Regions from separate parts of the Bradyrhizobium sp. B097 genome, predicted to be linked through region 2. Evidence: riboswitches for the same ligand, from Rfam matches in the RefSeq annotation. Region 2 holds a riboswitch; the other holds the start of a gene.

Region 1 (14,698 bases), 3.1 Mb from region 2:
TCCAGCTCGAGCGGCTGAACGATTTCCGCATCTCCAAGCAGGCCAAGGTGGCGCGCACCTTCCAGAACATCCGGCTGTTTCCCGGCATGACCGCGCTGGAAAACCTGATGGTCGCCCAACACAACGCGCTGATGCGCGCCTCGGGGCTGACCCTGCTCGGCCTGCTCGGCCTGCCGTCCTGGCGCGAGGCCGAAGCGCGCGCCATCGAGCTGGCGCGGACCTGGCTCAACCGCGTCGGCCTGCTCGACCGCGCCGACGATGCCGCGGGCAATCTGCCCTATGGCGACCAGCGCAGGCTCGAGATCGCGCGCGCGATGTGCACTGAGCCGGCGCTGCTCTGTCTCGACGAGCCCGCGGCCGGACTGAACGCACGCGAGAGCGGCGGGCTCAACGAGCTCTTGTTGTCGATCCGCAACGAACAGGGCACCTCGATCCTCTTGATCGAGCATGACATGTCCGTCGTGATGGAGATTTCCGATCACATCGTGGTCATGGACTACGGCGTCAAGATCGCCGAAGGCACGCCGCAAGCGGTGCGCGACGACCCGAAGGTGATCGCCGCCTATCTCGGCGCCGACGAGGAAGAGGCGATCGCCGTGATGGAGAGCGGCACGTGAGCTCGGCAGCGGCAACCACACCCCTGCTCGCGGTGCGCGGCGTGCGTGCGGCATATGGCAAGATCGAGGCGCTGAAGGGCGTCGACATCGAGATCAATCGAGGGGAGATCGTCGCCCTGATCGGCGCCAATGGCGCCGGCAAGTCGACGCTGATGATGACGATCTTCGGCCGGCCGCGCGCCCGCGCCGGCACCATCGAATTCGACGGCCACGACATCACCGGCGTGTCGACCCACGAGATCGCGCGGCTGCGCATCGCGCAATCGCCCGAGGGCCGGCGGATCTTTCCGCGCATGAGCGTCGCGGAAAACCTGCAGATGGGCGCCGACGCCACCGAATGCAGCGAGACCGAACGCGAGGCCGGGCTGGAGCGCGTGTTCGCGCTGTTTCCGCGGCTGAAGGAGCGCGTCGCACAACGCGGCGGCACGCTGTCGGGCGGCGAGCAGCAGATGCTCGCGATCGGCCGCGCCCTGATGAGCCGGCCGCGCCTGTTGATGCTGGACGAGCCCTCGCTCGGCCTCGCGCCGCTGATCGCGCGGCAGATCTTCGATGCCATCCGCACGCTGAACCGGCAGGACGGCCTCACCGTGCTGATCGTCGAGCAGAACGCCAACCATGCGCTGAAGCTCGCCCATCGCGGCTACGTCATGGTCAACGGCCTGATCACGCTGGCCGGAACCGGCGCCGAATTGCTGCAGCGCCCGGAAATCCGCGCCGCCTATCTGGAAGGCGGCCGCCGCGGCTAGCTCACCCCTGTGCGCCGCCCGTTGCAGCAGGATGTGGCTGATGCAGCGTCGATTTGCCTGAAAATTGCCGGTGACTTCGCCGCGAAATCAGCCGAGAATGCCGCCGGTTTTGGGGCCCGGCGTGCCGGGCCCTTCCGCAAGAGGCAACGACCACGAGGGACGTCTCATGAAATCACTGAAGCTGATCGGCCTGGCACTGGGCGCGTCGTTCGCATTATCGGCGAGCGCGTTCGCGCAAGACATCACCATCGCAGTCGCGGGCCCGATGACGGGCTCCGAATCCGCTTTTGGCCGGCAGATGAAGAACGGCGCCGAGCAGGCAGTCGCCGACATCAACGCCGCCGGCGGCGTGCTCGGCAAGAAGCTCGCGCTGGAAGCCGACGACGATGCCTGCGATCCGAAGCAGGCGCGCTCGATCGCGGAAAAGATCGGCTCCGCGAAGATCCCGTTCGTGGCCGGCCATTTCTGCTCGTCGTCGTCGATCCCGGCCTCCGAGGCGTATGCCGACGCCAACGTGCTGCAGATCACCCCGGCCTCGACCAACCCGCTGTTCACCGAGCGCAAGCTCTGGAACGTGGCGCGCGTCTGCGGCCGTGACGACCAGCAGGGCCTGGTCGCCGCCGACTACATCATGAAGAACTTCAAGGGCAAGAACGTCGCGATCCTGAACGACAAGACCACCTACGGCAAAGGCCTCGCGGACGAGACCAAGAAGGCGCTGAACAAGGCCGGCTTCCAGGAGAAGATGTTCGAGTCCTACAACAAGGGCGACAAGGACTTCAACTCGATCGTCTCGCGCTTGAAGCGCGACAATATCGATCTGGTCTATGTCGGCGGCTACCATCAGGAAGCCGGCCTGATCCTGCGCCAGATGCGCGACCAGGGCCTGCAGACCGTGCTGATGGCGGGCGACGCCATGAACGACAAGGAGTTCGCCTCGATCACCGGCCCCGCCGCCGAAGGCACGCTGTTCACCTTCGGCCCCGATCCGCGCAACAAGCCGACCGCGAAGGCGATCGTCGAGAAGTTCAAGGCCAAGAACATCGATCCCGAAGGCTACACGCTCTACACCTACGCCGCGATGCAGGTGTGGACGCAGGCCGTCGCCAAGGCCGGCACCACCGACGCCAAGAAGGTGATGGACACCATCAAGGCCGGCGACTGGGACACCGTGCTCGGCAAGATGGGCTTCGACGCCAAGGGCGACATCAAGGCGATCGACTACGTCGTCTACAAGTGGGACGCCAAGGGCAACTACACCGAGATCAATCCGAAGGGCTCCTAAGCCTCTCGCGCCTGATCCCATCAGAGAGACGAAACGCCCCGGTCAGCCGGGGCGTTTTTTTGTTGGGCAGGATCGCGATGCCCGGCCCGTCGCTCGACGCCTCGCAGACGGAAATGCCGTTTCTGTTCCGCAGCTCCAATTCCCAGTTGCACGACCACGCAGTTGACGGAGCCATGAGCCTCGCAAGATTGATCGCATATGATGTGGGCAGATCCCGATTGAAGTTTAGTCTTGCCTGGCTTGGGAGCGCACAATATCGTTTTGACAGTCCAACGCGACGATGCGGGAGAGATCGAAACGAAAGCGAGCGCATCGTTTTCGTGTTCGGCGCCGACGGAGCAACTGCCCCGGAAACTCTCAGGCACAAGGACCGTGTCGTCAGGACGATCTGGAGAGAGACACCGTATCCTTGATGCGGTGTCCACCGAAGGGGATATCCGTCATCGAGCCATTGCGTCGAGCAAAGGGCTCCAGCGGATCAAGCTCTCAGGTACCGAGACAGATGGGGCGCCTCCACCGGTTTACGCCGGCGTCGGGGCGACTCTAGCGTCCGGGAGCCTCTTCAAGACATGCCCCTCATTGCACCCGTCGGCGCCGGCCTCACCGGCGCAACGACCATCCGTGTGACGCGGACGCGCGATTGCCTTCGACGGATGTCTCGACGCCATGACAAAAGCCATCTCGCACCGGCGGGCGGCTTCCATTCAACCAATGCGCTCTTCAACGCGCCGATCGAAGTCCGTTCAACGTTCATCCGAGGAAAATGATGTCAGCCACCCCGCGAGCCGGAAACACCCCGACGTCAATGAAAACCGCGTTACGCGGGCTGCTGCTCGTCACCGCTCTCGTGTGGCCCGGCCTGTCTCACGCCAAGACGATCAGGGCAGTGATGCATTCGGATCTGCGGGCGCTCGATCCGATCGTTTCGTCAGCCTACATCACGCGTGACCACGGCTATATGGTCTACGACACGCTGGTGGCGATGGACTCCAGCTTCACGATCCGGCCTCAAATGGCGGACTGGAAGGTGTCCGACGACAAGCTGACTTACACGTTCACGCTGCGCGACGGCCTGAAGTGGCATGACGGAACGCTGGTGACCGCGGATGACTGCATCGCGTCATTGAAGCGCTGGGCCGCCGTCGACGGCATGGGCCAGAAGCTGATGGACTTCACCGCCGGTGTTGAGGCCCCCGACACCAGGACGATCGTGCTGAAACTTAGGGAACCCTACGGCCTGGTGCTGGAGTCGCTGGGTAAGCCATCCACGCTGGTGCCTTTCATGATGCCGAAGCGCCTTGCCGACACACCGTCGGATCGGCCGATCCCCGAGCAGATCGGCTCGGGACCTTTCAAGTTCGTCCCGGCGGAATTCCAGCCCGGCGTGAAGGCCGTCTACGAGAAGAACAGGGACTATGTGCCGCGCGCCGAACCGCCAAGCTGGACCTCGGGCGGCAAGGTGGTGAAGGTCGATCGCGTCGAATGGATCACGATGCCCGACGTGCAGACTGCAACCAGCGCGCTTCAGTCCGGCGACATCGATTTCCTGGAGCGGCCGTCATTCGACATGCTGCCGATCCTGCAAGCCGACCAGGATTTGACGTCGCGCCCTTTGAGCGGCCTCGGCTTCCAGACCATCGGGCGGATGAATTTTCTTTATCCGCCATTCGACAACGTCAAGGTGCGCCGGGCTGCCATGATGGCGCTGAGCCAGAAGGACATACTCGACGCCATGGTCGGGGATCCGAAGCTCTACAAGATTTGCGGCGCCGTTTTCGGCTGCGACACACCGCTCGCCTCCGATCTCGGATCGGACTCTCTCGTCAAGGGCGGCGGCATGGCCGAGGCGAAGAAGCTGCTGGCCGAATCCGGTTACGACGGCACGCCGGTCGTGATGCTGGCACCGACCGATGTGGTGACCCTCAAGGCGCAGCCCATCGTCGCGGCGCAGCTGCTGCGCCAGGCCGGCTTCCAGGTGACGGTCCAGTCCATGGACTGGCAGACAGCGAACATGGTCTTCGCAAGCCAGAAGCCGCCGAAGGATGGCGGTTGGAACATGTTCTTCACCAACTGGGGCATTGCCGACATCATGAACCCCGTCGTCAGCGCTCCCCTGAACAGCAGGGGTCGCAAGGGCGGATGGGTCGGCTGGCCGGACGACCTGCAAATGGAGAGCCTTCGCGATGCCTTCGCCCGCGCCGGCTCGCCCGAGGCACAGAAGAAGATCGCAGCGGAGATTCAAGCGCGTGCGCTCGACCAGGTGACTTACGTTCCCCTGGGCCAGTACTTTGCGCCGAGCGTGTGGCACAAGGAGCTGACGGGCATGCTCGATGGTCCGGCCACGCCACTGTTCTGGAACATCGATAAACCCGAGTAGTCTCAACCCGCATGATTCTGATCGACGCTGGCGGCTATCCGGGACAGGCCGAAGTCTCCAGCGGGCGATGAAACGAGAAACATCAGAGATGTCGGGATGCCATCTGATGTCCTTTGTTTGGACTTTCCGACGCAGCAAGGTTTGATGCCATGTCACTTGATACCACGTACGATGTGATCGTCGTCGGCGGCGGCTCCGCCGGCGCTGCCATTGCCGCCCGGTTGTCCGAGGATCGAAAGCGGCGGGTGCTGCTGCTCGAAGCGGGCCTCGACTGGCGTGCCGATGAAGCCCCCTGGGAGATCAGGACGCCCAACCCGATTCCCATCATTCACCAGCGGGAATTCCAGGAGAAGTGGCAGTGGCCGGACCTCCTGACCCGCCGCATCGCGGGGCAGGAACCGCGCTTCTATTGGCGCGGCAAGGGGCTGGGCGGCAGCTCGATGATGAACGGCCAGATCGCCATTCGCGGCGTCGCGGATGCCTTCGACGAATGGGCCGCGCTCGGCTGCACCGGCTGGTCCGCGCGCGAGATCATGCCATTTTTCTCTGACATCGAGGACGACGAGGAATTCGGCGACACCAAGGGACATGGACGCGGCGGTCCGCTGCCGGTCTATCGCGCGCCGCTAGAGACGTGGGGCCCGATTGATCGTGGCCTGCGCGATGCAGCGCTCGCCAGCGGCTATCCGTGGTGCGCCGACGTCAACGGCCCCGATGGCGAAGGCGTTGCCTGCTATCCGATCAACAGCCGCAACGGTCGTCGCATCACAACCAACGAAGGCTATCTCGAGCCGGCCCGTGGCCGCGCCAATCTGGAGATCCGTGGCAAGGCGCTGGTCGATCGGGTCCTGATCCGCGACGGCAGGGCGACCGGCGTCCGGGTCCATATCGACGGCCAGGGCACCAGCGAGATCGCCGCGCGCGAGATCGTGCTGTGCGGCGGCGCCATCCACAGCCCCGCGATCCTGCTGCGATCGGGCATTGGCCCGGCGGACGAGCTGCGAGCCATGGGGATCGCGGTCGAGCGTGATCTGCCGGTCGGCCGCAATTTCTTCGACCATCCGCTGTTTCGCATGACGATCCAGCTGCGTGAGGAGCTGCGGCCCACTGATCGGGACACGCGTCATACCAATTGCTGCGTGACCTATTCATCCGGTCTCGCCGACGGCGGCAAGCGCGATATGATCATGATCGGTTTCAACCATCGCGGTATCGGAAATCCCGGAGCGATCGGCGCGGGCCTGTTCAACGCCTATTCGCGTGGTCACCTGAAACTGGCTTCGCCCGATCCGATGATCGATCCGATCGTCGAGGAGAACATGCTGGCCGATCCACGCGACATGCTGCGCATGACCGATGCGGTGAAGCGGTTCGCCGTCCTGGCCACGCAGCCGGCACTGGCCGGCATATCGGACTGGATCCGCCTCGGAGATACCGAGCTGACCCTGCCGGCCGCCGCAACCTTGCCAACAGCCGAGCTCGAGGCGGTGTTGCGACGGGAGACCGGCGATATCCAGCATGCAGCCGGCAGCTGCCGGATGGCCGGCGCCAACGATCCCGCGGGCGTGGTCAATCCCGACGGTACGGTGAAGGGCATCGGCGGCCTGCGGGTCGCCGACGCATCGATCATGCCGTCGGATTGCCGGGCGAATACGCACTTCACAACGGTTGTCATTGGCGAAGCCATTGCCCGGATGATGAGGTCATAACCAGGCCGTCAACGCGGCTCTAGAGCATTTTCGGTTCTGATTGAGTCAGAACCGAAGCTCTAGATCCTTGTCTCGACGCGTTTCTTCACGCGAACCGGTGTCCACTTCGCTCGAAAACGCTCTGGCCGAGCCCGCCGCGGCTGCTATACCGGTTCGAGCAGCCCAAGCTCGGACAAGGCGCGGACGGACTCAATCGTGAAAAACCTTCTCACCGATATTGCCGGCGTTGCCGTCGGCCACGCCGACGACGCCGTGATCGCCTCCGGCGTCACCGCCATCCTGTTCGAGCAGCCGGCGGTGGCCTCGATCGATGTCCGCGGCGGCGGTCCGGGCACCCGCGAGGACGCGCTGCTGTCCCCGCACAATGTCGTCGAGGCGATCGACGCCATCACGCTGTCCGGCGGCTCCGCGCTCGGGCTTGACGCGGCCGGCGGCGTGCAGGCCTGGCTCGCCGAGCGCGGCCGTGGCTTTCGCATCCGCGATGCGGTGATCCCGATCGTGCCGGGTGCGATCTGCTTCGATCTGCTCAACGGCGGCAACAAGGCGTGGGGACGCTTTCCGCCCTATCGCGATCTCGGCTATGCGGCGGCGAATGCCGCCTCCGACAATTTCGAGCTCGGCAGTGTCGGCGCCGGCATGGGCGCGACCACCGCCACCCTCAAGGGCGGCCTCGGCTCGGCGTCTGATGTGACCGACGACGGCATCAAGGTCGCGGCGCTTGCGGTGGTCAACGCGGTCGGCAGCGTCACGGTCGGCGGCGGCCCGTGGTTCTGGGCAGCGCCGTTCGAGGTCGACGGCGAATTCGGCGGGCGCGGCCTGCCGCCCGCGTTCACGCCGGACATGCTGAAGCTGCGGCTGAAGGGCGGCGCGGACGCCACCGCCGCCGAGAACACCACGCTCGTCGTCGTCGTGACCGATGCGCAGCTGACCAAGCCGCAGGCGAAGCGGCTTGCGATGATCGCGCAGACCGGCATGGCGCGCGCGATCTATCCGGTGCACGCCCCGCTCGATGGCGACGTGGTGTTCGCCGCGGCGACGGGCGCAAAGCCGGTCGATCCGCTGTTCGGCCTGACCAAGCTCGGCGCGATCGCCGCCAACACGGTGGCACGCGCGATCGCACGCGGCGTCCATTCAGCCACCGCCCTGCCCTTCCCCGGCGCGCTGCCGAGCTGGCACGACAAATTCGGTTAGAGCCGCGAAGGCAGTGCGCTCCCTCGCCCCGTTCTTACGGGGAGAGGGTTGGGGTGAGGGGCTTTCACCGCGCCAACGGTGATAGACTGACTCGCGGAGACTCCCCCTCACCCGGAACGAATCTGACGATGCGTTCCGGCCACTCCCCGCACGCGGGGCGAGGCATGGAGTTCGCGGTCGTACCGCCTCAGGTAACGTAATCGGTTAGGCGCTGACCGACAGCGACGACGAGGCCTGGGCCGAGATCGCCTGCGACTGGCGCTGGATCAGCTGCTCGATGAAATTGTAGGACGAGGTCGCGTTGCTGCCGGCGGTGGACGAGTTCGCGCTGCCGGTGGCGGACGACGTGGCCGCCGACGTCATCGACACCTTGGAGCCGTCGGCATAGGTCGTCGTCGTCGTGGTCGAGCCGTCGCTGTTGGTCACCGAGGTCGAGGTCGCGCCGTTCAGCGCCTGCATCAGCGGATCGGAGCTCGATCCGCCCGAACCACTGCTGGCGCCTGATCCGTCGGTCGAGCCGCCGGACGCGTGGTGATGGTGATGGCCGCCGCCCCTGTGGCCCTGCAGGGCCTGCGACATCTCGTCGAGGCTGACGCTGCCGTCGCCATTGGCATCGAGCTTGGAGAACACGTCGTCGGCCTGCGCGATGTTGGTGCCGCCGGCGCCGAGCGCCTTCTCGAATTCCGCTTTGGTGATCTGGCCGTTGCCGTCGGCATCGATCTGCGAGAACAGATCCTTCAGCGCGTCCGACCGGCTGGTCGGCGTCGCACTGGTCGAGGCCGTGGTCTGCGACTGGCTCTGCGCGTCGAGCAGCGCACTCATGGTCAGCGGCGAAATCTGCGGGGTGCTGCTGCTGCCCGAGCCTGTGCCCGTGCTGCTGCTCGTCGATGTCGAGGTATCGGTCGAGGCCGAGAACAGCCCGGTCGACTGATTTCCCTGCGTGGAGCTGCCGGTCTGTGTCGTCGACTTCGACGACATCAGCGAGCTCAAAAGATCGATGGCGGATGACGCAGCGCCAATGGCAAATAACATGGCAATACTCCAACAAGGCCGCGCCTGGCGGCTCAAACGCTTGGCAAAGGCGCAGCAAGCGGCGTGCCATGGCAAAAACCCAATAAAACCAGGCCTTGGCGCATCGATGCAGGTTCCGCGCACCCGGCAAGAGCTGCCGCCGGCGGCAGAATTTTCCGGCACCGTAGTGTCGTCCGCTCGCATTGCCCGCCACGCGTCCGCGTGTTAGGCGGGATCACCCGTCGCCCCCTGAAGCCTTTCGGAACTGCGCTATGACTCAGTCATTCACCCCGCGTCCCCTCGTCATCGCCCCGTCGATCCTGGCGTCGGATTTCTCAAAGCTCGGCGAGGAGGTCCGCGCCGTCGACCAGGCCGGCGCCGACTGGATCCATCTCGACGTGATGGACGGACATTTTGTGCCGAACATTTCCTACGGCCCCGATGTCATCAAGGCGATGCGGCCGCACACCAAGAAGATCTTCGACGCCCATCTGATGATCTCGCCCTGCGATCCCTATCTCGAGGCGTTCGCCAAGGCGGGCTGCGACCACATCACGGTGCATGCCGAGGCCGGCCCGCATTTGCATCGCTCGCTGCAGGCGATCCGCGCGCTCGGCAAGAAAGCCGGCGTCTCGCTCAATCCGGCAACGCCGGCGAGCGCGATCGAATATGTGCTCGACCTGATCGACCTCGTGCTGGTGATGTCGGTCAATCCCGGCTTCGGCGGCCAGGCCTTCATCCGCTCGGCGATCGGCAAGATTTCTGACGTCAGGGCGATGACAGCGGGCCGCCCGATCGACATCGAGGTCGATGGCGGCGTCGCGCCCGATGTCGCGGGCCAGCTCGCCGCGGCCGGCGCCAACGCCTTCGTCGCGGGATCCGCCGTCTTCAAGGGCGGCACCGTCGAGGCCTACAAGACCAACATCGCCGCGATCCGCCACGCGGCTGCCGAGGCGCGCGGCGAAGCGATCTGATCAAAACAGCGTGGGCGGCGTGACCGCGGCATTCGCCGACGGGACCGCCGCCTCATCGTCGCCCGTCGCCGGCGTCAACCGCGACGGCCGCACCACGGTCACCGTGCACGGCGCTTCCCCGGCGACCTTGGCGGAGACGCTGCCGAGCAGCGCACGCCGCACCGAGTTCTGCCGCGCGCCCATGATGATGTGGTCGACCAGATTGACCGCGGCGAATTCCAGGATTGCGGCGGCGGGATCGATCGCCTCCAGCACATGCACGGTCAACCGCCCCTCCTCGAGCTTGAACGGCCGCGCCCAATGCTGGAGCGCCACCAGGCGGTCGACATGCTTGTTCTGACCCTGCTCGTCATGGGTGCGGTCGATCGCCAGGCGATTGAGCTTGAGCACGTTGACGCAGGCGAGCCGCGCCGACGGCGACGTCGACAGCACCTGCTCGGCAGTGACGCGGATGGTCTCGTTCAACGCCTCGGTCCCCTCGCCGAGATCGAGCGCAACGGCGACGATCGGGCTCGATGCGAGCTGGGCTGCGGCGTTGGACTTCGGCTGCGGCGGCACCGCGCCGAGATTGAAGCGGCGGCGCCAGACCGTGCCGAGCGGATCTCGATCGAGCCGCTGCGCCCGCGCGGTCAGCTTCACCTGCTCGGGATGGGCAAGATCGAAGGCAAGCTGCGCCGCGGTCGGATAGCGCGCGGCCGGATCGATCTCCAGACAGCGCAGCACGATCTCCTGCAACCATGGCGGATAGTCGGATCGCAGCCTGCGCGGCGGGGTGGGATCACGCCACAGCCGCCGGCGCATGCCGCGCAGGGTTTCGGTCTCGCCGAACGGGCGGACCCCGGTGGTGAAGAAATACAGCAGCACGCCGAGCGAAAACAGGTCGCTGCGCGGATCGTCGCGCACGCCGAGCAGGCGCTCCGGCGCCATGTAGGGCGCGGTGCCGTAAGGCAGGCGAAACTCCTCCTGCAACAAATCGGGCAGATGCTGGTGATGCGAGAGGCCGAAATCGATCAGCACCGCCTCGCCGCGCTCGCGAAACATGATGCTGCTCGGCTTGATATCGTGATGGATGACGTTCTGCCGGTGCAGGCTGGCAAGCGCGGTCGCGACCTTGCCGCCGATCACCCTCACCTCCTCATACGGCAGCGGCAGGGCGTCGAGCCGCTTGTAGAGCGTCTGCCCGGGGATGCGCTCCATCACCACATAGGCCTGGCGCTCGAAGTCGCCGGTGCCGAAACAGGCCGGCACGTGCGGCCCCGACAGCCGCGGCAGGATCATCTGCTCCATCTCGAAGCTGACGATCGCAGCCGGATCCTCGCCCTCCGAGGTGAGCGGCACCTTCATCAACAGCGGCACGGTGATGCCCGGATGGGTAACGGTCCACAGCGTCGCCATGCCGCCGCGGTGCACGCGCTCGCCGATGGTGAAGCCATCGATCTTGGCGCCCGCCTGCATCGTCAGCGCCGCCATCGGCATTACCTGCCGATCGAAAGACGATCGGCGAGCCAGAGCGGCAGGCCGCTGGCCTTGATCCGCGCGGCGGCGGTCGCGACGTCATAGGGCACGCGGTGATAGGTGATCTCGCGGCTGATGGTGTCGAACATCGCAAACGAAGCCGCCGGATCGCCGTCGCGCGGCTGGCCGACCGAGCCGAGCACGGCGAGCCAGCGCCGCCCCGTCAACAATTGCACCGCGATGCCCGCGGTCGGAACGAAGCTCGTCATCTTCGCGGTCGAGGACATCGAGTAGAGGCCCGGACGATGGATGTGGCCGCAGAAGGTGATCTGCAATTCGGTTGCCATCATGCTGCGCGCGGCGTCGGCGGTGTCGCGGACATAGCGCCACTTCGCCGGATCGGAGGCCTCGGAATGCACGTAGAGCCGGTTGTCCTCTTCCCGCGACATCGGAAGCTCGTCGAGGAACTTCTTCTGCCCGGCGCTGAGCCGGTTGCGGGTCCAGTCGATGGCGGCCTGCGCGTCGGCATTCATGCTGTCGCTCGGCGCGCCGATTGCATTGTCATGGTTGCCGCGCACCGCGATTGCGCCCTTCGCCACGAGGTCCGTCACCGTATCGACGGCCCATTCGGGATCGGCGCCGTAGCCAACGATGTCGCCGAGGCAGATCAGCCGCTCGGCGCCGCGCGCACGCGCAGCATCGAGGCAGGCCGCGAAGGCCTGCCGGTTGGCATGAATATCGGCAAAGAGTGCAAGCCGCATCGAGGTCCGCGCTGCTGATCCCTGCCCGATATCAAGCACACGCGGCCCCGGGCTCGCAATCGGGCCAAAGGCATCAGGTAGTCCGAGGCTGTTGGAAGATAAGGTCGGTTAGGGCTTGCACACCTGCACGCCCCGCAGCAGCAGGGCGATCAGGGCGTCGATCCGCGACGGGCATTCGGGCTTGGCCCATTCCTCGGCATGCGCCGGGTGATGGTAGCGGACGGTTGCGTCGAACACGGCCCGCGCGGTCGCCTTCACATTGTCGATCTCGAACACGCCCTGCGCGACACCGTCGGACAAAATCTTCGCGACCAGATCGACCTGCTTGTCCTTATAGGCTTCCACCACCTCGCGCGCCTCCTGGGCCAGCGCGAGATAGGTCGCAAACATCTCGGGATCGTCGCAGACCTTCTTCTGCTTGATCGCGAACATGGTCCGCAGCCATTTCTCCAGCCGCTCCGGCGCAGGGCCATCGCTTGCTGCGAGCTTGCACAGCGGCTCGTTGGCGCGGTCGAGCCAGCGTTCGGCGACCGCGTCACGGAGCGAGGCTTTGCTGGGGAAATGGCGGTATACGCTGCCGTGGCTGACATCCAGCGCACGGGCAACGTCGACAACGGTGGCCTTGGCGAGCCCGAAGCGCCTCAAAACATCCTCGGTTGCTTCGAGGATCCGCTCGGGTGTCAAAACCACCGCCTCGTTCATGCGTTTACCGTCTGGTTATCGCTGTCCTGCCCGCGGCTGAACTTGGCAGCCTGAGCTGCCAGATGGCGGGCGACGCGAAGGTTGAGCCACTGTTGAATCTGGGCGGTCAATTGAAAGATTTCTATCGTCATGGAGGTAGTCCTTCGAGGTAGTCAAATTAAGTACGGCTCCCCCGGCCAAACGCCGGAACAGCCACTGGGCGCCCTCCTCCCTTGGGCTGCTGAGTATATACACCATCCCGCTGACAGATTTCAATATCTGTCAGACAAACTTTGCGAGATGACAGCTATGCGGTCCGGACGGGCCCACCGGGCCCCTGCGGCCCGGCCATATGGCGCGCTACACCGTTCCGTGAGCGGCGGCGCGATCTGCCGGCCCGGTGCCTATGTCTCGCTACGGCACCCCCGGGAGAGGCCCGTATGGATCATCCAATGACCTTCAAGGAGATCGCCAAGATCACCGCGGGCGCGGTGGTCTCGCTCGTCATCGTCGGGTGGCTGATGGTTCTCGCGATCGCATTCCTGTCAGTACTCTGAGGCCGCCTCACAGCACCGGAACCTCAGTGTTGGAATTGGCTCCGGAATCGAAAGGGGCCGCTTCACGCAGCGGCCCCTTTGCCGGGAAAATGGCTTGGGGATGAAATCTAGCCCCGGTTAGCTCTAAGACTACACGGTTCACGGAATTGAGGAATTCCGGATGACTACTGTCCACCCGGCTGACCGATTATTGGCGATCCCTATTTTTATGCCATCCGCGTGGCGGTGCGCATCCATCTATCGCTGCTCGTCCTTGGGTGGCATTCGCGGCGGTGGCAGCGGCGTGAAGACCGATCCTTGCGCGCCCGCCGGCGGCGGCACGAAGGTCCCGGTCGTGGAGTCGCCGCCGGTGGTCTCCAGAATCGTCTTCGGCGTGATGTACTCCCTGACAAAGTCCATGATGGTCCCGTCGCCGCCGCCGAAATCCGCTGCCCGCCCGCCCTGCGGATGCCCGGCCTTGATCTCGTTGTCGGCGGTGTGGGTCTGCTCGGCCAACCCGTCGCTATAGGGAATCCGGAAGGCGCGTGGTACGGCGCTCGGCCGATTGTCTTCGTCGAGTTCTTCAACCCAGAGATAGATCGAGCCCGGATCGCCCTCCAGCGAATGCGGCTCCACGATCCGCGTCGACAGCAGCTTGAAATTCGCCGGCAGCTTTTCCGCGGAGGCCCAGCCGAGCAGGCCGCGCATGCCGCCGAAGCTGACGAAGTAGAAGGCGCTGGTCACGACGATGACGACAGCCTTCAGCGACCAGTGCAGCCGCGCATAGACCAGCACGATCAGCAGCAGCGCGCCGACCGCCGCGTAGGCGACCGCAAGCGTGAGGATGACCGACTGCAGGCTAATCACGGCGCATCCTCACCCCGGTCTTCGGGTCGAGATCGGCGCCGTTGGCGTGGACGTTACGAAACGTCTCCAGCAGCGATTTCGGCCGCTGGTCCACGTTGATTACCTTGCCCTCGGCGTCGATACGAAACCTGACCGCGGTCTTCTCGTCGCCGGTGTGAGTGACGGTCAGCTTGTCGTCGAAGATGACCTGCGCCGTCGGATTGAGCTTCTGCACCTTCACATTGGCCTGCACCGGCTCGCCGGTCGTCGCCTGGAAATGCGAGACGTTGACGGTGTATTCGCCGGCGACGATGCCGCGCAAGGTGACGATCTCCTCGCGGATCGGCGAGGCGATCTTCTTGCCGTTGACCACGATGAAGTCGTTGGCGCCGCCGCGATCGTCGCGATCGAGGGTCAGAAAGCCGGCCTCGCGATGCCGGTACCAGGCGATGTTGCCGGCCGGGTCCTGCACGAACAGGTCGAGATCGTCAGGATGGTTGTCCGGCCAG
Region 2 (14,698 bases):
GATCGTCACCACGGTGGCGAAGTTCAGCGTGGTATCGAACTGCGAATTTGCCTGGAGTTGCAGGTATCCGAGGCCTCGCTCGGCGGCAACATACTCGCCGATGACCGCACCGATGACGGCCAGTGAGATGGCCACCTTGAAGCCGCCGAAGATATTTGGAAGCGCGGCCGGCAGGCGCAGCTTGAAGAAGGTCTGCCATTCATTCGCTCCCATGGAGCGGACGAGGTTAACGAGACTCTTGTCCAGAGATTGCAGGCCGACGACCGTCGAGATCACGATTGGGAAGAACGAGATCAAGAATGCAAGTACGATCTTCGGCGCCCATCCGTAGCCGAGATACAACACCAGGATCGGCGCCAGCGATATCTTGGGAACGGTCTGGAGTCCGACGAGGATCGGATAGATGGCTCGCTCGAAGGCCTTGGAATAGAAGATGGACAGGGCCAGCGGGATACCCATCAGGACGCCGATGGCGAAACCGAAGACCACCTCCAACAGCGTCACATAGGTATGGGCCGTGAGCAACGATGTGTCCCTGACGATGCGCTTGGCGATAGCCAGCGGCGTCGGCAGGACAAACTCCGAAAGTCCGGAGAGCGGCACGAAAACTTGCCAGGCTCCGATGAGCACAGCGCCGACGAGAAGCGCCGAATAGCGATCCAGCCAGCCGCTCCAGGTTCGTTTTTTGCCTCTCATGCTCCGGCCCCGCGTTCGCTGCGCCTCACCGACATTCGCAATATCCGTACTCGCCACCGTAGCCTCACCACATTAGAAGATTACAGTTGTTATTGAGCAGAATTGCTGCCGTCGGCTTTCGAACTCCGACGGCGGCCGTGGTTGCACCGACGATCATCGTTCGTTCATGACTGACTTCGTCACGCGAAAGCTGCACGACATCCTTGGTCCCCTCCAGGCGCGGCGATGGCGTGAGCGGCACGCCCGCCGATCTGTTTTAATTTGATCTCAGAATGTGATCACAATTTTGTCTTGTCAAGCGCTTAGTGTCGGCTCTGTGCGCTCGTTTTTCGTGCAGCTATCGGCTGGAGTGATGAAAGCCTTGCGCGCAACAACCATCGGATATTGCGATACATTCCATCGGGGCATCGTCGACGCGCGCCTCGCCTTCCTATTGCGGTGCATAAAAAATGCGCTCAATGCGCGTCAACATGACTGCCGATTTCTGATTTTTAGTATCGGGTCGCAAAGATACTGGGCAGGGAATTTTCGATTGCAGCGCGCGTGAGGTTGCGCGCGATAAACACCAGCCAGCCGCGTGGAGAGCCTTCCGGCCATCGCGGCAGGTATTCCGGGGGATAGACGACGTGCTGGACGCCGTGAATGACGACTGGCCGCTCATCGCCCTTGACTGGCAACAAGCCCTTGACGCGGAGAATGGATTGGCCGCGCGCAGCCAGCAGCAATTCCAGCCACTCGACGAAGGCTGGCCATTCGACCTCTCCCGGCACCTCGACGGTGAAGGTCTTGATGCCGTGGCTGTGCACCCCCTGTATGGATCCGTGAGATGTTCCGAGATGCTTCGGGTTTTCCCCATGATCGAAGACGTCGCGCGCGGGCGCCATCGCGCCCTTGCTCGACGTCAGCGACCGCACTGAAGGATTGACCCGGGCAATTTCGACCTTGAGCGCGTCCACCTGCCAAGGCTCGACAAGCTCCGCCTTGGTGATGACGACGCAATCCGCCAGCGCGACCTGCTGGGCCGCTTCCGCGAAGTTCTGGATGCTATTGCAGCCGCTCACACCATCCACCGTCGTGACGATGCTTCCGGCGCGACAACGATGCAGCAACTCGGGGGCGCTCATTACGGCATGGATGATAGGCGCGGGATCGGCGAGGCCAGTGGTTTCAATCACGACCTGGCGGAAGGGCGCGACATTGCCGGAACGGGCCATTGCCAGAAGATCGGCCAGGGTCGATATCAGGTCGTCGCGCACTGCGCAGCACAGGCACCCCGACGACAGCAGGACCACGTCCTCGGTGACTTCCCGCACCAGGAGGTGGTCGAGTCCGACCTCGCCAAACTCGTTGATGATGACCGCGGTATCGGCGAGGCTCGGCTCATCGAGCAGGTGCCGGAGAAAAGTCGTCTTGCCGCTCCCCAGAAATCCCGTCAGCACATGAACCGGGATCCGCGCATCGAGGGAGGAAGCGGCAGGCTGCATGGTTCAGCTAACCTCGAAGATTGCGTCGACTTCGACGGGAACGTTGCGTGGCAATGAGCTGCATCCGACGGCGGCTCGCGCGTGACGTCCTGCCTCACCAAACACCTCGACCATCAGGTCGGAGGCTCCGTTCAGAACCTTGGGATGATCCTTGAAGTCGGGCACCGCGTTGACGAAGCCGCCGAGCCTAACAACGCCGACCACCCTGTCGAGGCTTCCGTCAAGAGCCTGCTTGACCTGAGCGAGGATGTTGATTGCGCAAAGACGGGCAGCCGCCTGACCTTCCTCCACCGAGAAGTCCGAGCCGAGCTTGCCGGTGTATTTGTCCTTACCGTCTTCGCTGGGGACTTGTCCGGAGATGTACAATTGGCTGCCCACCTTGCGCGCGGGAACGTAGTTGGCGCTGGGGGACGCGGTTGCGGGCAGACTGATGCCCAATCGAGCCAGATTCTGTTCGAACGTTCCTGCCATGACGTGGCGCTCCTGATTTCTAGTTCTCTAGTCCTCGAACTGCAGCTCCATACCTTGCGCGAACGGCAGCTCGATTCCTTGCGACCCGGCGATACTGAGCAAAGCCTTGCAGGTCGTGCGGATGTCCTGGATAGTTCCGCGCTTGACGGCGGTGGCATTGCCCTCCTTCAGTCCGGCCAGGATATCCGCGTGGTGCGACGCGCTCCAAGGCATCGAAGGGATCAGCAGCGACATGTACATGGTCGGTCCGAACTGCAACCAAAGCGACTCGATCAGCAGCGTGAGCGTCTCCGATTCCCCAGCCTGGTAAAGTGTGAAATGAAACTTCTGATTGAAGGACAGGCAGTTCAGGATGTCGCGCTTGGCGATCGCCTGGAGCAATTGCTTATTGATCGACGTCAGTTCATTGACTAGGGCAGGCGTCGCCTTCTTGGCGGCGAGCTCGGCCGCCGAACCTTCCAGCAGCTCCCTTACCGAGAAAATGTCGCTGAGCTTCTCCGGGCTAAGCCGTGGCACACGCACCGAGCCTCCCTTCGTCTCCTCCAATGCATTGGCGGCGACGAGCTGGCTGAGAACTTCGCGAACAGGCATTGGGCTCGTACCGAGCCCTGCCGCCAGCTTGCGCAGGCTCATGACTTGGCCGGGAACAAAGGCCCCCACCATGAGGCCTCGGCGCATATAGTTCAGCACACGTTCGTAGATGTGACCGCGCTGCCGCTTGCGTTCCTCGGTACCGCCTTCGCCAACTTCGTTTTTTTCGGTCCGCATCTCCCCATCTCTCTTTCTTTGAAAGCACGCCGCCGGTCTGCGTCTTCGGGCATCGAGCCCGCCCCGTCCCGGGAGAAGACGTTTAGCTACTGCGTCCTTGTGATCTGATCTTGTGATCAATAGCGGATTCGGAATTGAGCGGCAACCGCACCGGTCGTAACGATTGCTTGTCGGCAAGCCTGGGTTGATTCAGGCCTGCCGGCCGGCACAAAAGACATTGGCAAAGCCTTCCGTCCGAAAGCGCGGGGATCAGGCGGTCGCCCCCGCCTGGTAAAGCTCCACCTTGGTTCCATCCGGATCGGCGATGTAGATCGTCAAGCCGTAAGGCCCATCGTGCAGCTGATCATAGTAATGCACGCCGGCCTTCTTCAACTTTGCATCGAGCGCGCGCACGTCGTTGACCTCAAAAGCGATGTGGTCGAGCTGGCGATGGTCTTTCGTCTTTCCGTTGATCAGCGCGATGCCCTGATGGAATGCTATGAAGGGCCGCCCATCCGCGAGCGGCTTGGCCGGCCTGACCGTAAATCCCAGTTGATTGGTGTAGAAGTCGACCGACTTGTCGATGTCATTGACCATGATCAACTGATGCCCGTAGTTGGTGACCCGCGGCTTCATTTGCTCGCCGATCCAGTCGATAACGTCGGACGACGGCGCAACTTCGCAGAAGTATTGCTTCCAGACCTGCTTGGCGGTCGCTTCCCAGTCTGCATTGACGCCTGACACGCAGTCGTCGACCGCGATCACGTCGAAATCGCGGAGGTAGGCTTCGCGAATGGTCGTTTCAACGCAGGCGTTGGTGGTTGCTCCGGTGACGAAGAGATGCTGTGTGCCCAGCATCTTCAGCATCATCTCCAACCGGGTTTCGTAGAATGCGCCGAAGCGGTGCTTGCGGATCACGAAGGACGGATTGAACTCGGCGAGCGGCTTCAGCTCGTCGATGATCTCCTCATCCCAACTGCCCGCGAGCGCGGACACCTGCTTGCGCCGGGCGGTATGACCGAGCAGCTTCTTCCTAGCGCGGTTTTTGTCGACGGCAAAGTGCTCCTGCATGGTCCAGATGACGGGAATGCCGGTCTCCTGGCATCGCTTGATCAGCTTTGCCAGCGGCGAGACGATCGTGGACAGCCGCTTGGTATCCACCCCGGAAATGCCCAGCGTGCCCTTTTCATGGATGAAGGCGTTCTGGAGGTCGATGACCAGCAGTGCCGACTTGCGATAATCGAGGGTCTCAAGGCTCATTTTTTGTCCTCCACCATGTCAATTCCGAGCACGCCGGCGCGGCCCCAGCTCTCCTTCGGTGTTTCATGGATCACGACATGCAAATGGTCCGGCTTGCACGCGGCCTCCTCGACCATTGCCGTGGTGATGGCCTTCACAAGTCTGCGCTTCTGCTCGACCGTACGGCCTTCCCACATTTCGACGATGACAAACGGCATTAAGTCTCTCCTCCTTTTTCGGCGGCCAGGCCGCCTGATGCCCAGGCGGGCGCGGCAAGCGAGAAGCCCGTAACCAGATCGTTGTTCGTCCGGTCGGCACCGCTGAGCAGCCATAGCGGACGGTTGGCGTAGTTGATCAGAACCTGCTCTTCCATGCATGCGCGGTGCGCTGGATGCAGCGGGTTTCGATCGAAATGGCTGGTGCCCGGCAACAGTCTGATCACGTAGATCGGATCCAACGGATCGTGCCTGTCGAGCACACTCTCGTGCACATCATTCAGACTGATGGCCTTGGGCCGTGGGTCGGCTCCACCGACACCGAGCACGACGATCGCTCCGGCGAGTGGGGTGACTGGCCAATAGCGACCTTCCTTCTTCTCGCGCAGGAAATCCGTATATTTGCGCGCTTCCGTGAACAGCTCGCTGTCCCACAGGATGATGTCCGGACCCAGGACGCTACGTGCTTCATCCACGACAGCATCGCTCTCGCAAATGCTCAAGAACGTCCACGGATCGGTGAAGCCGATGGCATGCCCCCAGGGGTTATGGAGTCCCGACAACCTCTCCTGACGGATCGCGTCCTTCCGCGCCAGGATCCCGGCGACCGCTTCGCTCACCGATAGTTGGCCGGGCATGAGCGGCTCCCGCCCCGCCAACTCCAGCCGGTGAAGGTCCGTGCCCGTCATGACGGTCGGGTCACACACCGGCCGCGACCGAAGCCGTTTTCGGCGACAGCCCCATTTTCATAGATGACCTCGCCGCGCGCGACTGTCAGCACGGGCCAGCCCTTGAGCTTCCATCCCTCGTAAATGCAGGTGCCCTTCCCGATGTGTTTGACCGTGCGCTCCTCATCGAGGTCGACGAGCACGAGGTCGGCATCGAAACCGACTTCAATATGACCCTTGCGCGGCCAGAGGCCGAAGCGGCGAGCGGGGTTGAAGGAGTTGAGCTCGACAAGCCTGCTCAATGGCAAACCGCGCTGATGGACGCCGAAGTGCAGCATCAGCGACAGCTCCCACGGGAAGCTCACCACGCCCGGGAATTCGGTCCATAGATTCTCGAGCTTCTTGGGCAGGAACGGAACGTGGTCTGTTCCAAGGCTGTAGACCGAGCCGTTCAGCATGCCCTGCCAAAGCCCCTCGAGCTCATTACGATCACGAAGCGGTGGCGAGATCTTGGCGCGCATGTCGAGGTCTTCGTCATAGCAGGTGCGGGTGAGGTAATGCGGGCAAGTCTCGACCGTGACGTGCACGCCGCGCGCCCGTGCCTCGGCGGCGAGCACCGGCCCCATGCCGACGGAGGTGTGGACCAGATGAAGCGAGCAGCCGGTCTTCTCCGCAAGAAAGATCATGCGACGAATGGTCTCCACCTCGCAGAAGGCGGGGCGGGACTCGGTATAAGCGCCAAGATCCTGACGGCCGGTGGCTGAAATCTCCTTTTTGATCCAGGAGGCGATCTGCGTGTTCTCGCAATGCACATTGATGACGCCGCCCGGGACTTTCGCGAGGATCCGCATGGCGGCATAGACCCAACCGTCGGTCGCCGGCACGATGCCGATCGGATTGTCCGGCTCGTAACCGAAATAGCACTTGAAGGATCTGACGCCGGTCTTGGCGATCACCTCGGGGATCTCAGCGATGTGTTCTTCACGCTGGATACCGAAATGAAAACCGAAATCGATTAGCGAGTTTTCTTCGCCGATCGCCTTACGCTCCTCGTAGAACGGCAGATAGGATTCCTTCAGGTTGCGAATATAGAGAAGCGCCGTCGTTACACCGCCGGAGGCCGCGGCCGCCGTCTCGGTCCGCATGTCCTCGGCGAAAGGAAACTTCACGCCGAGATGACAGTGCGGGTCGATCACCCCCGGCATCAATACCCGGCCCTCGGCGTCGATCGTGCGCTTTGCATCCGGAAGAGCGTCATCAGCTCCCGTCAATACGATTTTTCCATCCATTGCCGCAACGCCGCCGCGGAACTCTCCGTCGTGGCGCACGACCCGCGCATTCTTGATGACCAGGTCCGCTTTCATGATCTTCGCTCCAGTATTTCCTCGATCCGGCGACTGATGCCGGTCCACTGACTCCGACCGACGGTGATCGGCGCACGCGCGCCCATGCCGCGAGCCCAGAGAGCTTTCAGCCCCAGCTCGGCGGCCGCGTCCCGATCGATGGTTCCGGGAGGCGCTGCGACATCGACCAGCAGTGCATGCTTTGGCAAAAGAGCTAGTTGCTCGCGCTCGAGCAGTCGTTTCGGAACGCTGCCGATGACGATATCGGTGCTGGGCAGAATTGCCGGCAATTGTTCGAGCGTCAGCGCTTCGGCGCCCGCTGCATAGGCTGCCGCGCGCTGAACCGGGTTGCGCGCCGCGACATGAACATGGGCCCCGAGAGCGACCAGCGTCTTTGTCAGCAGCGATCCGATCGTGCCTTGCCCGACCAGGCAGACGTTGGATTTATGGATGGTGATCTGCGTATTCTCAATGATCACCCTCAGCACGCCCTCGACGATCGCCGGCCCGCGCAGCAGCATCAGGTCGACGTCCCATTCGTACTCATGCAGCGTGATACCGAGCGCTTCGGAATGAGCCTTGAGGTTGCGGTCCGCCCAACCGAGTATGATGTTTGCGGATGGCCGCATGCCGGCCAACATCTCGCGCGTTGGAATGATCTTTTCCGGGCACTTCGGTGCAAAAAGCGCGCCTTCCGCACTGATGCCCGGAATTGGAAAGAGCGCTATGTCAGCCCCCTTCAAGGCGTCGGCGGCGTCGGAAGCATGATAGACGCCCTCGATGCCCTCATCAGGCCACGGGAAACCGTACGCCCGAACGACGGCTCCAGCCCTCACGGCGCAGCGGGCGATCTCCTGTTCGCGTGCGTCGCCGGCGACTATGGCGATAACCGTGTTCTGCCAACTCATGGGGCCCTTACCTTCTCGATGAGCTGATCCCTGGACATACCGGAGATACCCATCGCTTCCGCAGTCCGCCCGCCAATCCGGAAGTCTGTTCCGACCGCGGCCTGCGCGAGGCGATAGAGCGAGGTCGCCACCGGCACATCTACCCCGGCGATCCCTGCAAATTCGATGAAGGGCAGCAGGCCATGGCCGAAATCCTCTTTGTAGTAGCGGGACTCGAGCGAGTCCGGCCCCTTGATACGGCGATTGGCCTCGCCGCCGGCAATCGCGGCGGCGTAATCGGTAACGTCGACCACATCGGCCTCGACCGTGCCGAGCAGCTTCATCTCTTCGATCAGGTTCGGCAGTTCGTGCCCGAATGCCCGGGCGACTGCCAGCCGCTCATCGTCCAGTTGCCGCATCACCCGGGCGACGCCGGGCGTCATTGCGTCGACGTAGAACGTGAAGCTGCCGCCGGTCGCTTCCACCCAAGCGGCAGCCAGCACCGCGCCAGGTGGATGCAGGATCATGTTGACGTTGGAAAGGTCGGAGGCGATCACGTCGGCTACAGGTACCACGCCCGGATACAGTTTTGCCGCGACCTCCAAGGCTTCCGCGCCTCCCTTGAGAGCCGCAGCCTTCAGTTGCTTCGCCCGACCGCTGACGGTCACAGCATCGGGGCGGTATTTGCGCGCGACATAGGTGAGCGTGGAGAATTCCGCCACCGGCGGCACTGCGCAGCCGGTGCGCGAATAGGTTTCCGCGAACTCCAGTGCCCCGCCGGTGTGACCAGGATTGAGCACGACGGGCCTGTTCGACGGCCAGCCGGCCTTGGCGAGTGCCTTGGCTATGGCCGAATGCGAGAACGTCGGAAGCGCGACCACCGCTACGTCCACCCCGGAGATGGCTGATTTGAGATCGGTCGTGATCAGGGCAGGCTTGGCGACCCCCTCGCCGAGCTTTCCGTCGAACGCAACACCGCCGAGCCTGAGATGCGGCTCGAGCGTTTCGGCCGAACGCCCCCAGAAGTGAACGGAGTGGCCCGCCTGAACCAACTCCGCGACCGAGGCCGCGCCGCCCGCCCCCGCTCCCAGTACAGCAACCTTCATTCTGGCCTCCGCAGATCCGAGCGCAAGGGCACCTCCTGAGATATATTTTGATCACAGAGTATGATCACATACGCCATTGTCAAGCTGAACGAGCGCTCGCCCACGGAGGGGTGCCCATGCATCCGCAGCAACGGACACATGGTCCGGGCGTCCGGCAACGGCGCGAAGGCCAACGCCGTGAATCCGTTCATGCCGTTTGCTCCGCGTCCAGGCGGAAATGCTCCATACGACCGGCAGTTATTTCGCCGGCGACGCATTCGGCGACCATCTCCGCCGTCGCGGCCGAAACCGTCCAACCCAGATGACCGTGGCCGGTGTTGTAGAAGACCCCGGGCATCCTGCCCTTCCCGACCCGCGGCATCATATTGGGCATCATCGGACGCAGCCCAGCCCACGGCACGACGCGATTGGTATCGACGGACGGGAACAGCGTTCGCGTCCAGTCGACCAGCGGCTTGATGCGGTCGTGGCGTATGTCGCGGTTCATGCCGTTGAGCTCTGCGGTGCCCGCCACGCGAAAGCGCGCGGCGCCCAACCGGCTGGTCACGATCTTGGCGCCGTCATCAAGCAGGCTCACCCAGGGGGCGGCCTTTTGACTCCGCTCGTCGTCGAGATGCACGGTGATCGAATAGCCCTTCACCGGATAGATATTCAGGCGATCACCGAGCATCGCAGCCAAGTTGCGACTCGCCGATCCGGCACATACGACGACGCCATCGGCCTCGATGATCTGATCGACCAGGCCCTGATCGCCGCAAGACGCCTCATACGAATGTGCGATGCGATAAACGCCGTTCCGATCGATCCGCCTCACCGTGGCGTCAAAGATGAAGCGGACACCTCGCTGCTCGCATACCTTGGCAAGTCCGTAGGTGAACTTATGGATGTCACCGGTGGAATCCGACGGGGTGTAGAAGCCGCCGAAGAAATCGCCATGCAGGGTTGGCTCGATCGACTTCACCTCCGCGGCGGTGACCGGACGACGGTCCAGGCCCCCGTCCACCAGAATCGCATTGACCTTCAATGCATGCTGGAAGCTGGCCTTGTCCCGATAGATATGCAGGATACCGCGACGTTCGTGATCGAAGTCGATGTGCTCGCGCTCAGCAATTTCGAACAGGTGCTTGCGCGCGGCAATGGCGAGCCGCACGGTCTCGATCGTATTGCTGCGATATTTTCCGATGTTGTAGACGAATTCCCCGAGCCAGGCATATTTGTGCCAGGTCGGTGCAGGATTCATCAGCAGCGGCGCATCGCGCTTCAGCATCCACTTCACTCCCTTGAAAACCGTCGACCAGCTATTCCAGACCTCGGCATTGCTCGCCGATAGCTGGCCGCCATTGGCGAACGACGTCTCCATTCCGGCATAACGCTGCCGGTCGATCACCGTGACGGAATAGCCGCGATTGAGAAGGGAATAGGCAGTGGTGACGCCGGTGATACCAGCGCCGATGACAGCGATATGGGGCATTACTCTCTCCGCGATAGAAATTGGGAGCGGACCGAAGCCCGCGGCTCATCCCCAATCTGTCGCTGTACCTGAGAGATTAGCCACGGCGGCTTGGCCGGTGCGGCGGTCCCCTTCGGTGGGCACTCGCAGTGCCACTCTCCAGATCGTTCAGCTGCATGGTCACCTTTGCCTGAGAGTTTCCTGGGGGTTGCTCCTTCGGCGCCGGCCAATACCGCCACGGCGGCGACCGGTCTCTCCCATGCAGCCTCTTGAACGCGTGAATTCTTTGGCTGCCATGCGCCTCCGCCATGGAAGGCGAGCTATCAATTCCCTCCGTCGTACAGAGTGGTGGTTGTTTCAACTTGTTCCTCATGCAGACCGGCGCGCTCGACCGCTGCCGCGGCAAGTTCGCGAGCCTTACGCCGAATCTCTGCCTCGTCGACGCCCTGCACCTTTCCATCGGCGTACAGCACCTTGCCGTCGACCCAGGTCTGGGCGATCGAAGCGGTCGACGCCGAGAACACCAGGGCTTGCAGTGGGTCGTGGAACGGCGTCCACTCCACGTGGTCGAGATCAAAGAGGATGAGATCAGCCTTCTTGCCGATCTCCAGCGAGCCGATCTCGTCGTCCCACATCAACGCCCTCGCGCCTTCGATGGTCGCCGCACGCAGGGCCTGGCGCGCCGTGAAGATATCCGGTTGCAGGCGTGCATCCTTGAACATGCCTGCGACGATCAGCATTTGCCGCATCAGATTCATGTTGCCTGCGGCCGACACCCCGTCGGTGCCGAGTCCGACTTTCACGCCCGCCTTCACCATCTCCGGATACTTTCCGATGGCGGTTGCGCCCTTGCCAAGCTTGAACGACGAACACGGGCAGAAGGCGACACTGGCGCCACGGTCGGCAAGCAGGCGGACTTCGTCGTCCGACACTGCCGCGCCATGGGCGATCACCAGGTTCTTCTGGATGCCTCCAGCCCTGTCGATGCGGGTGATCGGCCATGCGCCATACTTCTTCTCGCAGACCCTCGCCTCCTCGATCGATGTTGCAAGGTGGTAGGTCGTGCCGACGCCCAGCCTTTCGGCAAGCTTCACGGCGCCGACATGAAGTTCGAGGCTGCACGGCTCCTTGCCCTCGATGTTGACCCAGCAGCGTGCGCGGCCGTCGAGTGCACCGTTGTAGCGAATGACACAGTCCTCAAGGACCTTGAGCGCCGCTTCGGCGTTCGGGAAGAAATGATGATCGACCATTTCCTTGGTCCAGCCACGAGGAAGCTCCGGCGGAGGATTGTCGGCGGCATGCCGCCCGGTGATGCCGCGAATGCCCACCTTCTCCATCGCGCGAACGACGATTCCGGGATCGTATTGCGATCCCATATCGAGGAAGCAGGTGGTGCCACAACGCAGCATCTCCGTGACGCCGAGCAGCGCGCCCCAATATTCGTCCTCTTCAGTGATGTGAGCGTAAAACGGCTTGGCCCAGTGGAAGACCCAGGCACGGGTGTTGAGATTATCCGGAAATACCGCGCGCGACAGCGTCTCCGAAAGATGGACGTGGCTGTCGACGAAGCCGGGGCAGGCGCCGAGCATCCTGCCGTCAACCACCTTGTCGAAGCTGACGCTCTTCTGCCGCGCCGCCACTTCCCTAGCAGGGCCAATATCGGAAATGCGATCGTTCTCGATCACCAAGCTGGCATTGCGCAGGACCGTATCGTTTTTGTCGACCGTGAAAGCGAAGTTCAAGTCCTTGATCAGTGTGCGCATGCCTTCACCCAATACTTGCTTTCACGGACTGTATGCCCCGCCGTGACGACGAGCAGTTTCGGCAGCGCTCGACCGGGCGAAGCCTGTCGTCCGGTCGTTCGCGGCCAAGGACCGCCGTCAGGCGACCGCGGCCCTCTTCATAGCGCCGCCTTTCTTGGCAGTGCCAGCGGGAATCAACCGATCGGTGTCGGCGTAGTCGGACAGCAACTCGGAGCCGTTGGCGGTTACCAGCAACATATCCTTGTTCTGCATGCCGAAGCCATAGCCGGTGTCGTAGCAGAGCGGCTCGAAACCAAGCACCATGTTCTCCTCCAGTGGCGCGTCACTCCCGGGCTTGCCCAACACTGGCGTCACTCCGAGATAAGGATCCTCGTGGAGGTGCAGCCCGATGCCATGTCCGACGAACGAAATCGGCGGCAGATTGAGCTTGCTCAGCTTTGCGATGAACGCGTCGTAGATCTCGCGACAGCTCGCGCCGGGTTTCACCTTCTCCATGATCTCGTACTTGCATTCGACCAGATGCGCCCAGATCTTTTCGGCCATGGGCGGCGCCTGGCCGACCACGGCAGTGCGGCAGACCCCCGCCTGATAACCATCGATCACGGAGAAGATTTCCACGCGGCACACATCGCTGCGCTTCAAGATGCGCTGCGACGGGCCGACGTTGGGCAACACGCTGCGTTCGCCGGTCGCCACGATCATCAGCTTGAAGTGATCGGCCCCCAGGGAATACACATTGCGCGTGAGGTGCCCGGCGATGTCCATTTCCGAGTCTCCCTCATCGACCACCCCGAGCGTATCCGTTATCGCCTGATCGGCGATGCGGGAGAGCTTGCGCAGCAGCGCGATTTCCTCCGACGTCTTGATTTGACGAAGCCGCGCCAGGATCGGTTCGGCACGTTCGAACTTCGCCGCTGGCATGGCCTTGATCAGCCGAGCAAAATCACCGGCCGGCAGGTAGTCCATCTCGAGCCCGATGCGAGCCTGACCGAGACCGAGACCGGCGAGCTGATCGGCGAGCACGAGCATCGGATCGTCGCTGAACTCGGCCCAGATGCGCGTTGGCACGTCCGGTTGGCGGCGCTTGATCGTCGAGGCTTCCATATCGACGCCGAACAGGGCCTTTCGGCCGTCGGCGGTGACGATGGTCATGGCATGACGGTGACGGATGAGAGGTTGCGAGGGAACCACGAACCCGGCGGTATAGGAGAAGTTCTCCGGCGAGGAGCAGATGATGGCATCGAGCCCGTACCGGGACATTGACTCGACCTGCTTCGCGACGATTTCTGCCCGCATGATTTCTCCTCTTCTCTCCAGGCTTCTTTGTTCCGCGCTCAATCACGCACGCGGTATTTCTCGATTTTCTTGAGGTCGACATCGACGCCCATCCCAGGGCCGGATGGAACCACGATCGCGCCATCGACAACCTTCATCGGTTCGACGAGCAGATCGTCCTTGTAGTAGATGCCGCCAACCTGACCGTGCTGGAACTCCGCCGGCGTCGAAACCGGAATGACGCAGGACAGCGTGACGGATGGCGACGCTGCTGCGAGCTGGACGTTGGCCAAGTTACCGACACCCGTCTCGATCGAGCCGTTGACGTTGCAGATGATACCTGCAGCGCGGCACACCGCGCCGACCTCCATCGCCTTGTACAGACCGCCGGCCTTTGTCGTGTAGATGGACACGATCTGGATCCCGCCGGACCGGACAATCTGGATCGAATCATGAGCGTTCCACGCCGACTCGTCGGCCATCACCGGCGCGTCGATGCGACGACCGACCTCGGCAATGCGCTCGATGCCCATGACCGGCTGCTCGACATATTTCAGCCGGTTCTTTTCCATTCGGCGAACGACCTGGACTGCCTCCCCCGGCGTCTTGTAGCCTTCGTTGGCGTCGACGCAGATTTCGACGGCATCGCCGGCGACCTCGCGCACGGCGTCGACCATGGCAACGTCGCGGTCGGGTTCGACCCCGATTTTCACCTTGATGGTCCGCACTCCCTCCTTGACCAGCTTGGCGACCTCAAGGCGGGCCTCTTCGATCGAGATCAGGCCAATGGAATGCGTCACCGGCACACGATCGCGCGACTTACCGCCGAGCAGGGTGGAGACGGGAACGCCGAGCCAGCGACCAGCCAAGTCGTAGGCGGCAAACTCGACGGCGGCCTTGGAATAGGGATACCCCCTGATGATGGCATCCATTCGCACATGCAGTTCGGCGATATTGCCGAGCTCGACGCCAACAACGGCGGGCCCGAGATAGGTGTCGATCACGGTACGGGTGATAAGCGCGGATTCACCGAAGTAGCGCCCGAATTCACCGCCCCAATCCTTGAGTGCCGGCGCTTCGCCCCAACCGACGCGGCCATCGCTATCCACCATCTTGACGATGACATATCGGCCGATCACCTCGGTCAGACCCGCCCATTTGTGCTCGCGTCGCGTCGGCAGTTGGACAATCAATGTTTCGATGGATTTGATCGTGGGCAAACCGGCCTGCCTTCTCTTGTTGTCGCCAACTCGGTTCGATATACTGACTTGAGATCAGCTAATGTGATCACAGTTTATGATCATGATACAAGAAGATCAAGTGCCCTGATGGCGAATTATCACCAATGGGGGTG

The links. Region 2 has a riboswitch for glycine ahead of AAFG07_RS30685 (D-amino acid dehydrogenase). Riboswitches for the same ligand answer to the same signal wherever they lie in the genome.
Region 1: linked by a shared signal. The riboswitch ahead of AAFG07_RS16520 (ABC transporter substrate-binding protein) and the one ahead of AAFG07_RS30685 (D-amino acid dehydrogenase) in region 2 are both predicted to bind glycine.

Annotation. Positions count from the first base shown of each region.
Region 1 covers NZ_CP152412.1:3,548,883-3,563,580, reverse strand. The annotation lists gene AAFG07_RS16535 (ABC transporter ATP-binding protein) at 1-617, shown strand, start outside; gene AAFG07_RS16530 (ABC transporter ATP-binding protein) at 614-1,363, shown strand; gene AAFG07_RS16525 (branched-chain amino acid ABC transporter substrate-binding protein) at 1,530-2,648, shown strand; glycine riboswitch at 2,922-3,031, shown strand; glycine riboswitch at 3,035-3,152, shown strand; gene AAFG07_RS16520 (ABC transporter substrate-binding protein) at 3,454-5,025, shown strand; gene AAFG07_RS16515 (GMC family oxidoreductase N-terminal domain-containing protein) at 5,175-6,734, shown strand; gene AAFG07_RS16510 (P1 family peptidase) at 6,930-7,925, shown strand; gene AAFG07_RS16505 (EF-hand domain-containing protein) at 8,130-8,957, opposite strand; gene rpe (ribulose-phosphate 3-epimerase) at 9,209-9,910, shown strand; gene AAFG07_RS16495 (bifunctional serine/threonine-protein kinase/universal stress protein) at 9,911-11,380, opposite strand; gene AAFG07_RS16490 (metallophosphoesterase family protein) at 11,386-12,126, opposite strand; gene AAFG07_RS16485 (TetR family transcriptional regulator) at 12,235-12,828, opposite strand; gene AAFG07_RS16480 (hypothetical protein) at 12,825-12,959, opposite strand; gene AAFG07_RS16475 (hypothetical protein) at 13,602-14,210, opposite strand; gene AAFG07_RS16470 (hypothetical protein) at 14,203-14,698, opposite strand, start outside.
Region 2 covers NZ_CP152412.1:6,624,583-6,639,280, forward strand. The annotation lists gene AAFG07_RS30635 (ABC transporter permease) at 1-696, opposite strand, end outside; gene AAFG07_RS30640 (GTP-binding protein) at 1,188-2,180, opposite strand; gene AAFG07_RS30645 (RidA family protein) at 2,184-2,651, opposite strand; gene AAFG07_RS30650 (GntR family transcriptional regulator) at 2,679-3,419, opposite strand; gene AAFG07_RS30655 (isochorismatase family protein) at 3,669-4,658, opposite strand; gene AAFG07_RS30660 (2-hydroxymuconate tautomerase) at 4,655-4,855, opposite strand; gene AAFG07_RS30665 (resolvase) at 4,855-5,490, opposite strand; gene AAFG07_RS30670 (amidohydrolase family protein) at 5,538-6,884, opposite strand; gene AAFG07_RS30675 (dipicolinate synthase subunit DpsA) at 6,881-7,771, opposite strand; gene AAFG07_RS30680 (NAD/NADP octopine/nopaline dehydrogenase family protein) at 7,768-8,856, opposite strand; gene AAFG07_RS30685 (D-amino acid dehydrogenase) at 9,044-10,327, opposite strand; glycine riboswitch at 10,474-10,576, opposite strand; gene AAFG07_RS30690 (amidohydrolase family protein) at 10,630-12,069, opposite strand; gene AAFG07_RS30695 (Xaa-Pro peptidase family protein) at 12,187-13,365, opposite strand; gene AAFG07_RS30700 (enolase C-terminal domain-like protein) at 13,404-14,564, opposite strand.